One region of the Rhizobium sp. Root149 genome, then DNA from elsewhere that is predicted to be linked to it. Evidence: predicted binding sites of a transcription regulator. Region 1 holds the regulator's gene; each other region holds the start of a gene.
The links. The regulator LexA, encoded in region 1, represses DNA repair genes until DNA is damaged. The targets are predictions, from matches to a motif close to TGTTCNNNNTGTGTTCNG.

Region 1 (3,092 bases):
TCGTAAACATCAGGCTTGGACAAATTCCACAATGCATCCCTGTCCTTGCGCCGGCGCGATGATAAGGCGCTCGCCGCTGCTCTCATGCGGAATTGATGCTTCTTGTAGCGCGGCGCGGGTTTCTGCAATGTTCCTGACGCGGAACCGAATGCCGATCCCGCGGAGACCTGTGGGATACCTTGGAGTGTGGTCTAATTCGGGGGCAATTTCCATCGCGACCTCGACGTCACAATTGCCCAGCGGGAACACATGCTTGTGATCCTTTGCCTGCGCGTGAACGCCAAGCATCGTTGCCAGATTTTCAATTCCCTTGGGCGCCTCTGCGGCGAGGAAGAGAGCGCCAAGTCCGAGCGCACCATTTCTATGCTCTACGGACGGCCCCGCAGTTGGTAATGCCGCATTCACTCGTTGGCACGTGAAAGCGAAGAAGCTCGAGGAATCGAGATCGGCAAAGGCCAGTCGAAAGCTGGCAACCGAAGCGCTACCGTTCTCATCAACGACCGTACGCGAAAAGTCCAGGCGATTCCCGGCGCTGATCCCGGATTGCCGGAAGCGTTCATCATCCGTCACCGCATCCGTCGAACGCAAAACAAAAGCAGAAAAACCTTCACGAGCTCCGGCTTGCCGAAACGTACGATCTTTTTCGACGAAGCAGTTTCCTGCAGTAATGCTCTGGCCTGCGAGAGCCTCATCTTGAACGGCAAGTGGCTCAAGATAGGTTCCGTCGCTGAAAAAGACACAGGCATTGGACGTGCCGAAAGGATGGAACGCGTCCGGCGCCACGGTAAAGCCAAGCTCCTGCCAACGCTTGCGCGCGCCAACCAGCGATTCGACCGGCAAGACCAGATGATCGATGTTCGGAGTAGTCAAAAAAGAAGCTCCTGTCGGTAACACGGCCTGCAACCCACCATTATCCATGTGTTTCTGCAAGCTATATTTGCCGTGAACCTCTTGCGGAACACATATGGAACAGATAGTGTCTGTTCTGGATTTGTTTCCCAACAGGATGACGACGCATGTTGACACGTAAACAGCAGGAACTGCTTCTTTTCATTCATGCACGGATGAAGGAGTCGGGCGTGCCGCCGTCATTTGACGAGATGAAAGATGCTCTGGATCTCGCCTCCAAGTCGGGAATTCACCGCTTGATCACTGCTCTTGAAGAAAGAGGCTTTATCCGTCGGCTGCCCAACCGCGCCCGGGCGCTGGAGGTTATCAAGCTGCCCGAGCCCTTCGGTGCAACGCCTGCGACACCCAAACGCGGCTTTTCGCCAAGCGTCATCGAGGGATCGCTTGGCAAAGTGCAGCCGCCTTCACCTGCTCCGGTGCAGTCAAAACCCGCAGAAGAGGATAGCCAGTCCGCATCGGTTCCTGTCATGGGGCGCATCGCCGCTGGCGTGCCGATCTCTGCGATTCAGAACAATACCCATGCCATCAGCGTTCCATTGGAAATGCTTGGGCCGGGAGAACACTACGCGCTCGAGGTCAAGGGTGATTCGATGATCGAGGCAGGGATCCTGGACGGCGACACCGTAATCATTCGAAACGGCACGACAGCCAGCCCCGGCGATATCGTCGTAGCACTTGTGGACGACGAGGAAGCGACGTTGAAGCGTTTTCGCCGCAAAGGCGCATCGATCGCGCTCGAAGCTGCGAACCCCGCTTACGAAACGCGCATCTTCCCGCCAGACCGTGTCAAGGTACAGGGCAAGCTGGTGGGCCTCATTCGGCGCTATCACTGAACCCGAAGTCGACGGATAGTCTCGTCGTCCAACGGCTGGAATGTGTTGGTTCGCCAGTCGTAGAGACGGTGCAACTGCCAAGGTCTTTCGTTGCCCTGAAGCGCAGACTCCAGCATCCAGGAACCTGGATGAGGCTGACCGTTAAACCAAATTTCAATGGAGCCTGTCTGCTTCAGTTTTGAACCCGTCAGGAGCAACGCACCAGAGCGGCATTGTGTAAAGGGCGAGCCGGATACGACGACGATGTCAGACTTATCGCACGCATATCCTGTGAGGCGTGTGTCACTCACGATCGTAACTCTGGCACCTGATGGACTGCGTCCGATGCAAATCAGATTTTTGACGCAAGAGAAGCGCGGCATTTGAAGCGGCGGCAAACGGTCTATTGCCAATGCTATGTCGATGAGCGCGATCTCTTTGCTCGTCAATACATGACGCGGTGTCTTCCCTGAAACCGTTCCTGTTACTGGCCCGTTTGATTCTGGTGCCGCCTCGCGCTTACCCAGATCTACCCTCGTCACGACCGGCATCACGAGTTCCTCAAGGCCCAGCGCGTTCTTCCATTGTTTGAATACGAACTCGGATGGTCTTTCCGTCGTGACGGATGCCGACGTCCCACTTAAGAGCGCCGCCATTCTTCCATCCTCTGCAATTATGAGATCGGGTCTGGACGGCTCCATCAGTCCGTTGACACACACTGAAGCCACAAGAATGACGAGGCCAAACCATCGCAGTCGTGTCCGCAAGAGCGAGAAGATGATGAGACCGGCGGTGGCAACAGGCAAAAGCCAGCTTGCGGCACGCCCCGTTTCTATATTTCCGCCCCAAGAGGCCACCTCCAGGGCCACCGCGATTACCAGCTTCAAGCCAAGAGACATGATCATGAAGAACGGTTGATCGAGCCCGAAGGGCATCAGAAGCATGCCGATGAGTCCCGAAGGCATGACAATGAGGGAGATGATGGGCATGGTCGCAAGATTGGCAGCGAGGCCATAGGCAGTCAGCTGATTGAAATGCGCAATGGAAAAGACCGCAGTTGCCAATCCTCCGATCAGGGATGTCATCAACGTCCCGCCCAGAACCCGAGAGACGCCGGACAAAAGGCTACGAAATGAAATGCCGGAAACGAGCGCCTGATCGGACTCATGAGCGCGATCAGCCCAGATGCGATAGCAGGCAAGCAGAGCAGCAGTCGCAGCAAACGACATCTGGAAACTGGCGCCCATGACACTGGATGGGTGAAGAACGATGATCACCAACGCCGCCAGGGCGATGTTGTGCATACTCAACGAAGGGCGGTTGAAGAGGATGGCAATCAGAAGAATCGCCATCATGATGTATGCTCGTTCA
Region 2 (3,092 bases), on a different contig from region 1:
TCGGAACATGGCGCGAAAGACCGTTCTCAAGCTTGCCGCAGTGGACCGTCAATACGGTCAGGGCGAGCAAGTTCTCTCGATCCTCAAAAACGCAGATTTCGAACTGCGTGCTGGAGAGATCGTGGCGCTTGTCGCACCGTCCGGAACCGGTAAGTCGACATTGCTGCATCTGGCAGGCCTTCTCGAACATCCGGATGGTGGCGAGATATACATCAACGGGGAAGCGTGTGGCGGATTGCCGGACGACAGGCGCACGGCTATTCGCCGGGGCGACATAGGATTCGTCTACCAGTTTCATCATCTTCTTCCGGAATTCTCGGCGCTTGAAAACATCATGATGCCGCAGTTGATTTCTGGGCTTTCGCGCAAGGAAGCCAAGGAAAGGGCCGCGCAGCTGCTGGACTATATGCGAATCGGCCACCGCGCCGATCATCGCCCCGCCGAGTTGTCCGGAGGTGAGCAGCAGCGTGTGGCGATTGCGCGTGCCGTCGCCAATGCACCATTGATTCTGCTTGCAGATGAGCCGACCGGAAACCTTGATCCGGAAACGGCTTCCTACGTCTTCGATGCCTTGGAAGCGCTCGTGCGGCAGTCCGGTCTTGCTGCCTTGATCGCAACACATAATCACGAACTCGCAGGCAGGATGGATCGGCGCGTCACCATTGAAGGTGGCAAGATCCGCGAGTTCTAATCGGTTTCCCAGCCGCTCTTTCAAATTTTGCCGTTACGCAACCTGCCTGCAATGCTAGGCGGGTTGATCGGATGCTGTATCCGTATGTGGCTATCCCGATTGATGATCAGGCGGCTCTCCATCACGCTCTCATAATTTATTCACTAAAAGCGTTCTGCGAATGTTCTGCTTATTGACGAAGGAACAAAAAAAGAACAAATTAAAAACATAACGGAAAGGGAGAGCGTGATGACTGACTTGCTCCGGGATGTTGCTGCATTTGCTTCGATGATGACCTTTCTCGCCAGCCTCTGCGTCATTGTCTTGTCCATGTAAGGACAGAACGCCGTTTTCCGGTTGATTGATCACTCCATTGCTGGACTTTGGTGACCGTTCCGTCGACAATTGGGAGGAGACTCTTTGAGGCAGAACGGCAGGTAAATGGCAGATCAGGTTCACGACACGGCGACAGCAGAAACGGCGGTATCGCCAGGTTTTGTTCATCTGCGTGTGCACTCGGCTTACTCTCTGCTGGAGGGAGCTCTGCCGCTCAAGAAAATTCTGGCCAAAGCGACCGCGGACAATCAGCCTGCGATCGCGATCACCGACACGAACAACCTTTTCGTGGCGCTGGAATTTGCCGAAAAGGCTACCGGTGACGGCATCCAACCTATCATCGGCTGCCAGATGTCCATCGATATGGAAGATCAGGGGGACGAAAAGCGGGGTGGTAACGGAGGCTTCGTCAAGCTTCCATCAATCGTACTGCTGGCGGCCAATGCGGTTGGCTATGAGCGGTTGGTCGACCTCGTTAGCCGCGCCTATCTCGGTGGTGAAGGGGGACATGCCGTTCACATCCGGATGTCGTGGCTCGAAGAGGGTGGCGCGGACGGTATCATCGCTCTGACCGGTTTCAGTTCCGGACCCATAGACCCACTGCTGAAAGAAGGGCACGTTTCCCAGGCTGAGCAACGATTGCTCCGGTTGAAGTCAGTGTTCGGCGATAGGCTCTATGTCGAGTTGCAGCGACACACGGGATATAGCAGGCTGCATGAGCGAAAGCTGGTGGACCTTGCTTACGCCCATGATCTTCCGCTGGTCGCGACCAACGAGGCGTTCTTCCCGTCCAAGACCGAGTACGATGCACACGATGCACTAATGGCGGTCGCCCATAACGCTATTGTCTCCGATGACACGCGCTTCCGCCTGACGCCGGACCACTGCCTGAAGAGCCGTGCTGAAATGCAGGCCTTGTTTGCGGATCTCCCCGAAGCGCTTGAAAATACGATCGAGATTGCCCGCCGCTGTTCTTTCGTTCTGAAAACGAGAAAGCCCATTCTTCCTCGCTTTACCGGCGGTGCCAGTGATGCGGAGGAGGCGGAGCGCGCAGAGGCGGCAGAACTGCGTCGCCAGTCCGTGGAGGGACTGGAAGGACGCATTGCGGCGCTCGGAATGGCAGCCGGTTATACGGAGCAGGATTATCGCGAACGCCTCGATTTCGAACTGTCGGTCATCGAGAGGATGAAGTTTCCGGGTTACTTCCTGATCGTTTCTGACTTCATCAAATGGGCAAAGCAACATGACATCCCGGTCGGCCCGGGCCGAGGCTCGGGTGCAGGTTCGCTGGTGGCCTATGCGCTGACCATCACAGACGTGGACCCACTCCGGTTTTCGCTGCTTTTCGAACGCTTCCTCAATCCGGAACGCGTTTCAATGCCCGATTTCGATATCGATTTCTGTCAGGATCGGCGCGAAGAGGTCATTCGCTACGTCCAGCAGAAGTATGGCCGCGAGCAGGTGGCGCAGATCATCACCTTCGGTTCGCTTCAAGCGCGCGCCGCATTGCGCGATGTCGGGCGTGTTCTCGAGATGCCGTACGGTCAGGTCGACAAGATCTGCAAGCTGGTGCCCAACAATCCAGCCAATCCGACACCGCTTTCGAAGGCCATTGAGGAAGAGCCGCGCCTGAGGGAAGAGGCTGAGAAGGAGCCGGTCGTTGGTCGGCTGCTGGATATCGCGCAGAAGATCGAAGGCCTCTATCGTCATGCGTCGACGCATGCCGCGGGTATCGTGATCGGCGACAGACCGCTTTCAAAGCTCGTGCCGATGTATCGCGATCCGCGTTCCGACATGCCGGTCACCCAGTTCAACATGAAATGGGTGGAGCAGGCCGGACTCGTAAAGTTCGACTTCCTTGGCTTGAAGACGCTGACCGTCCTGAAGACTGCCGTGGATTTCGTCGCCAAACGCAACATCCATGTCGATCTGGCCACGATTCCGCTCGATGACAAGAAGACTTACGACATGCTGTCGCGCGGCGAAACCATCGGCGTGTTCCAGGTGGAAAGTGTCGGCATGCGCAAGGCACTGCTGGGCATGCGACCGGACTGTATCGAAGATATCATTGCTCTGGTGGCGCTTT
Region 3 (3,092 bases), on a different contig from region 1:
CAGCGATTCTGCCAGAGCATGCTGCTCGTGCTTGAGCTGGCGCAGGTTCTGGGTCGAGCCTTCCAGCGACCTGGAAAGGTCATGACAAGCCTGAAGGTAGTCGCGGGCGAAGGCGACGCAATCGCTGGCATGGCTCCTGCGGAAGGCTGCGGCATGCCGTTCGGGGTCACTGGCGAATTGCTCTGCGCGGACCGCGAGATCCGACATTCGGCGCGAGAGCTCGTGCAGGTGTTGACGGGCGGCAAGCGAAGCGGCGTGCTGCTCAGCAAGGTCTGTCGTCACCGCCTCCATCCGGCTGGTGCGCGTCAGGGCATCAACGCGCCTGCGGCTCAGGCGCTCCGCTTCCCCATGGGCGTCTTTAAGGTTGGTGCCGAGATGGACGGTCGCCTCGGCCAGCGCCTTGGTGCCCGTCAGCATCTTTTCCATGCGGGCTGAGATCAGGGCGATGGTGCTTTGAGCGCGATAGGCATTGTCGCGCAGCTGGGCTGCGGCACGCCCAGTTGGCAAAAGGTTTATCTGAAGCGTTGAAGCCAGCCGATTGAACTGAAACCGTAGCCCATCCATGCCTTCCGGAAACTCTTCATGCAGAAGAATTGATGTTTCTCCATTGGCAAGGCGCCGAAGGGCCTCTTCAAGCCGACGAAGCGAGGTTTGCTCAGCACTCTCCTTCGGCGAGGATGCCGCGGGCTTGATCGATGTCAGCAGCCCTGCGATCTCGTTCATCGGATCGTCCTTGGGCAGGCCTATGCCGTTTGCGGCCTCGGACCAGGCTGCCGGAGCCATTTCCGCTCTCTGCGTCGATGTCTGTGCGAATGCGGCTGGCGCAATCCGGGTGCGCAGCAGATAGAATGCCAGCGCCGCGGACACTGCGGCAAGAATGCTGAAGCCTGTCATCACCGGCGAAAGAGCGCTTGCCTGAAAAGCCAGGCCCGACGCGATGGTGATGTTCAGCGCAACAAGCCATTGAATTGGCTGGAGCGGCTGCTGCTTCAAGCGGGCGAACATCGTCATGATGGACCTCCATGCTTGGTTGATGATCCACTAATGCGATTCGTCGGCAAAAGTTGGCTCTCAAGCTGCTGGCCCCACGGCTTCCTTATCTCAGCGTTAATCGGCGGTTAACGCTTATCGCGTTTGTTTCGTTTTTGTTCGCGTTTTTGCTGGCTGTTCACTGGCAACTGGGGTTAGGATTTTTCGCATGACAACTGTGATTCGTATCATCGGGATAGACCCAGGGCTTCGCCGTACCGGCTGGGGCGTTATCGACACTATCGGCAACAGCCTGAAGTTCGTGGCGTCCGGCACGGTGACCTCCGACGGGGACATGGATCTTGCCTCTCGTCTTTGCCAGTTGCACGATGGATTGGCGGAAGTCGTTCATGCCTATCGCCCGGATGAGGCGGCAGTCGAGCAGACATTCGTCAACAAGGACGCCGTCGCGACCCTCAAGCTCGGGCAGGCCCGCGGCGTGGTGATGCTGGTGCCAGCCAGAGCCGGTCTGCCGGTTGCCGAATATGCGCCAAATGCGGTCAAGAAGTCGGTGATCGGTGTGGGTCACGGCGAGAAGCAGCAGATCCACATGATGCTGAAAATCCTGATGCCGAAGGTGGAATTCAAGGGTAATGACGCCGCCGATGCGCTGGCAATCGCGATTTGCCATGCGCACCACCGCGCGGGCAACAGAATGCGGCAGGCGCTCGCGGGTTGAACCGGCAGGGCTCAATTTGTTCTTGACTTGTTCTGGTATCCGCGTTTGATACGCAGGCGGAAACGGGCAGGTGCTATGCATGATCGGTAAGTTGAAGGGGACCATCGACGAGATCGGCGAGGATCACGTCGTCGTGGACGTGCACGGGGTATGCTACATCGCCTTCTGCTCTTCGCGGACGCTATCGCGGATCGGATCGGTTGGTGAAGCCATTGTGCTTTTCATCGAAACTTACGTGCGCGAAGACCAGCTGAAGCTCTTCGGTTTTCTGAGTGCGCTCGAGCGGCAGTGGTTCAATCTGCTTCAGAGCGTGCAGGGTGTGGGATCCAAGGTGGCTCTTGCCGTTCTTTCAACGCTGACGCCTTCAGAGCTTGCCAATGCCATTGCGCTTCAGGACAAGGCTGCCGTTTCGCGAGCGCCGGGTGTTGGGCCCAAGGTTGCGATCCGCATTGTTACCGAGCTAAAAAACAAGGCTCCGGCCTTTGCCGGGGAAGCCAGCGCCAACATCGGCTTCAAACAGGAGCTGGGTGAAGGGGTTGCCTCCGCGCCGGTCAGTGACGCAGTCTCGGCCTTGACGAATCTCGGTTACTCGCGCGATCAGGCTGCCAATGCCGTTGCTGCTGCGCTCAAGACTGCGGGCGAGGCAGCAGATAGTGCCAAGCTCATCCGGCTTGGCCTGAAGGAATTGTCGCGCTGATCCCGGCTGTGATTGCCGAAGTCCTGTCGTTTGGATAGCTTCGATGTTAATTGCGCAACGTGTGTGACGTTTGCGTCTGGAATGAGTGATGAGCGAACAAAACCGCCTTCTTTCGCCTGACAAGAAGGGTGAAGATTTCGATACGGCTTTGCGGCCCCAGTCGCTGGACGAGTTTACCGGTCAGGCGGAAGCGCGTGCCAATCTGAAAATCTTCATCGAGGCTGCCAAGAACCGCGGTGAGGCGCTGGATCACGTGCTGTTCGTCGGTCCGCCCGGTTTGGGAAAGACGACGCTGGCGCAGATCATGGCGAAGGAGCTTGGCGTCAATTTTCGCTCGACGTCCGGACCTGTGATTGCCAAGGCGGGGGATCTGGCGGCGCTGCTGACCAATCTGGAAGAGCGCGATGTCCTGTTTATCGACGAGATTCATCGCCTCAATCCGGCGGTCGAGGAAATTCTCTATCCGGCGATGGAGGATTTCCAGCTGGACCTGATCATCGGGGAGGGGCCTGCGGCGCGCTCGGTCAAGATCGACCTTGCGAAGTTCACGCTGGTGGCCGCCACCACGCGCCTCGGATTGCTCACAACGCCGCTGCGCGACCGGTTTGGTATTCCGGTTCGCCTCAATTTCTACACGGTGGAGGAACTCGAAGGCATTGTGCGGCGTGGCGCGCGACTTCTGGGCCT
Region 4 (3,092 bases), on a different contig from region 1:
AAAGATGCGCTACGGGTCGGCGAGGGGATATGGCTTCGTCATCCAGACCCAAGGCCTGATCCAGCCGCAGAAGAAGCTGTGTCCCGAAACGTCGTGCCAGGGGTGCGCGTGGGGCCTCCAGCAGATCGCCAACCTGTTTCAGGCCAAGCTTGGCGAGCCCTTGCACGGTTGCATCATCAATCCTCAGAGCTGCGAGCGGCAAGGGCGCCAGTATGCGTTCATGCTCATCCTCACCGATAATTCGGCTTGCATCGAAACGGGCGACGGCCGACGAAAGACCCGGAGCGGACGAGATGGCACCTTTGACCTCCAGTCCCATCTGCTCCAGCCGCAGCAGGATTTCCCGCAGCATGGCCTCTTCACCACCGAAAAGATGCGCGCAGCCAGTGATGTTCAGGAACAGGCCATCCCTGCCTTCCAGTGCCACCAAAGGCGTGTAGCGGTCACACCAGTCCGCCAGGGCTTCCAGAAAGCGTTTGTCCGCTGCTTCATCTTCTTCCACCATGACAAGAGCAGGATGGATGGCGCGCGCTTCCGCCAGCCCCTGCCCTCGCTTCAGCCCCACGGTTTCAGCATGCGAATCCAGTGCGGTCAGACGCATGGCGTTTTCCCGCCGGCCGGCGCAGACGAAAATGATGTCTTCAGGACGCCCGGTCGAACGCCAGGACAGCCCCCAGCGGCGGCGCAGGATCCTGTCTGTCGAGAGCCTTGGGAAGTGAAGCGCCAGAATGCGCTGTCGGCCGTTCGAACGAAAGAGCGTGTTCTGTCGGGTCGAGGGCGATGAGACGGCGGTCATGATGGTTCCACTCCAGATGCAGGGAAAGCGGGGCCGCATTGCGGCTCTTTTCCAAAGTTAGATGGAAGACGGATGAACCGATGCTGCCGCCAAGCATCGATCCATCTGGCAGGCGACGAGGGGAGGCGAGGGAGGGTTCGACATGGAAACGGAAAAGGGCGCTGGATGCCTCTTCCTCTCCCCCATGTCGCAAGATCAGAAGCGGACGTCCTGCTGCCTTTGCCCGCAGGCTTAATCGTCGGCTTTCGGTCAAGCCGAAGTGGGCAGGGTTTCCGCGCACTTCAAAAAAGGTTGCGGCAAAGATGCCGCTTGAAAGCGCGGCTTCTGCAAGCCACAGGGCGTCTTCCAGCCGGTTCGGTGCCGCATGCAGGAACCGGTGGATGGACAGGCCAAAGCGTTTCAACCCGATTGGGTAGGGCAGACCGGCGTCACTGGCGGTCATGCGATCTGAAATCCACAGCAGTGGGCGATTTTCAGCCTTCTGGAACAGGCATCCAAGCGCCATGGCAAAGCCGGACAGAGCGCCTGCATGACGTAGACCGTCACTGCGCAGTTCGGTGATCCCGCCACAAGGCAGACCGCCGTCCAAAGCTTCATCCAGGAAATCCACTCCCGTCCTGATCCGGGCCTCGTCGCCACCTGCCGGATGTCCGGCATGGCTTGCCTGGGCGGCGGCCAGTGCCGGAAGGGATTTGCCTTCCAACCGGGCAATCGTTTCGCGCAGGGCAAAAACAGTCTCCTGCGCCAAGGCGTTTTTCGCCATGACGTCAGCTCCATCGCTTGGATCTCCTCGGTATAACGCCTGAAGAGATCATATGTTCATGTTATGTTCTTATGGATTCCAGAGGTCGCGGCAAGAGTCAACGGGGCTGGTAACCAGTTTCACCGACTCATGCAGGTGGTGATTGAATCCGCACTCGAAAATTTTTTGAGAAAACCTTATATGGGGTCGAGAAAAGGAGCAGTTATGGCCCGTGTTGACCAGACAGATGATTGGCGGGATCGCCACGCCCCAACCATCAGCACTTTCGAGTCGCTGGCAATCGAGGCCTATGGCAATCTTCCGGAAGAATTTCGTGCGCTGACGACGAACCTGATCATTGAGATCGAAGATTTTCCTGATGATGAAGTGTTTGAGGATATGGCGCTGGAAACGCCTTTCGATCTTCTGGGTCTCTTTGAAGGACGTGGAATTTCTGAACGCTTCACCATGGAAACGGGTGAGCTTCCCAACCGCATCCGCCTCTATCGTCGCCCTATCCTTGACTACTGGGCTGAAAATGACGAGACGCTGGGCGATATCATCACCCATGTTCTCATCCACGAAATCGGCCACCATTTCGGCTTGAGTGACGATGATATGGAGCGCATCGAGGAAAGCGCAGACGAGGCAGCGGATCGTACCGGCTGATTAGCCTGGTCCCATCTTATCGACGGGCTTCCGTCGCCATGCGAATGGCAAGGCCTGCCAGGACTGTCCCCATCAGCCAGCGTTGAACAACCAGCCAGCTTGGCCGGCGGGATAGAAAGCCTGCGATGGATCCTGCTGCGAGTGCAATCATAGCATTCACTGTAATGCTGATCATGATCTGCGTCGTTCCAAGTGCTAGCGATTGTATGAGCACGCTCCCATGATCGGGCTGGACGAATTGCGGCAGCAGCGAAAGATACATGACGGCGATCTTCGGGTTGAGAAGATTGGTCACAAAGCCCATGGCGAACAATCTGCCTGGGCTATCCTGCGGCAGGTCCTTCACCTGAAATGGCGATCTGCCGCCCGGTTTTACCGCCTGCCATGCCAGATAAAGCAGATAGACCGCTCCGCCAATCCGCAGCGCATCATAGGCATAAGGAACGGCCATGACGATGGCCGTTATACCGAATGCCGCGCACAGCATGTAAAATATGAAGCCGAGCGCCACGCCGCCGAGAGAAATGAGTCCTGCTTTCGGCCCCTGGCAAATCGAGCGCGAAATCAGGTACACCATATTAGGGCCGGGTGTCAGAACCATGCCCAAGGCAATAAGTGCAAATGTAGATAGAGTTAAAATATCAGGCATTAGCACTCCATTCATTATAATATTATTGCTCACCCAGCTTCATGCTTGGATCATATTCTTTACCCTCTACCGTTTTTACAACTGCCTGACCGCAGTAAAGCTTGTTCTCTGCGGCGTTGAACGTATGGGATGGCGAGCCATAAAGTTCCCAGCCCTTGTTGAGGGCATCGGTCACGCGATGACAGAAGCTGGAATCGTCTGGTCCGGTCAGGAAGCGATAGACTTTCATATTTTCA

Region 2: the regulator LexA is predicted to act here: its motif matches at 871-888, upstream of dnaE (DNA polymerase III subunit alpha).
Region 3: the regulator LexA is predicted to act here: its motif matches at 1,136-1,153, upstream of ruvC (crossover junction endodeoxyribonuclease RuvC).
Region 4: the regulator LexA is predicted to act here: its motif matches at 1,613-1,630, upstream of ASD54_RS24595 (metallopeptidase family protein).

The regions. Positions count from the first base shown of each region.
Region 1 covers NZ_LMGD01000012.1:616,497-619,588, reverse strand. Annotated here, with positions in the region: gene ASD54_RS09830 (VOC family protein) at 10-930, opposite strand; gene lexA (transcriptional repressor LexA) at 1,017-1,742, shown strand; gene ASD54_RS09820 (ComEC/Rec2 family competence protein) at 1,736-3,092, opposite strand, start outside.
Region 2 covers NZ_LMGD01000001.1:50,532-53,623, reverse strand. Annotated here, with positions in the region: gene ASD54_RS00240 (ABC transporter ATP-binding protein) at 8-691, shown strand; gene dnaE (DNA polymerase III subunit alpha) at 1,112-3,092, shown strand, end outside.
Region 3 covers NZ_LMGD01000021.1:150,839-153,930, reverse strand. Annotated here, with positions in the region: gene ASD54_RS16240 (hypothetical protein) at 1-1,011, opposite strand, end outside; gene ruvC (crossover junction endodeoxyribonuclease RuvC) at 1,199-1,708, shown strand; gene ruvA (Holliday junction branch migration protein RuvA) at 1,788-2,405, shown strand; gene ruvB (Holliday junction branch migration DNA helicase RuvB) at 2,494-3,092, shown strand, end outside.
Region 4 covers NZ_LMGD01000025.1:53,551-56,642, reverse strand. Annotated here, with positions in the region: gene ASD54_RS24605 (DNA polymerase Y family protein) at 1-634, opposite strand, end outside; gene ASD54_RS27360 (hypothetical protein) at 642-1,559, opposite strand; gene ASD54_RS24595 (metallopeptidase family protein) at 1,764-2,207, shown strand; gene ASD54_RS24590 (LysE family translocator) at 2,224-2,856, opposite strand; gene ASD54_RS24585 (DUF1737 domain-containing protein) at 2,879-3,085, opposite strand; gene ASD54_RS24580 (CoA ester lyase) at 3,082-3,092, opposite strand, start outside.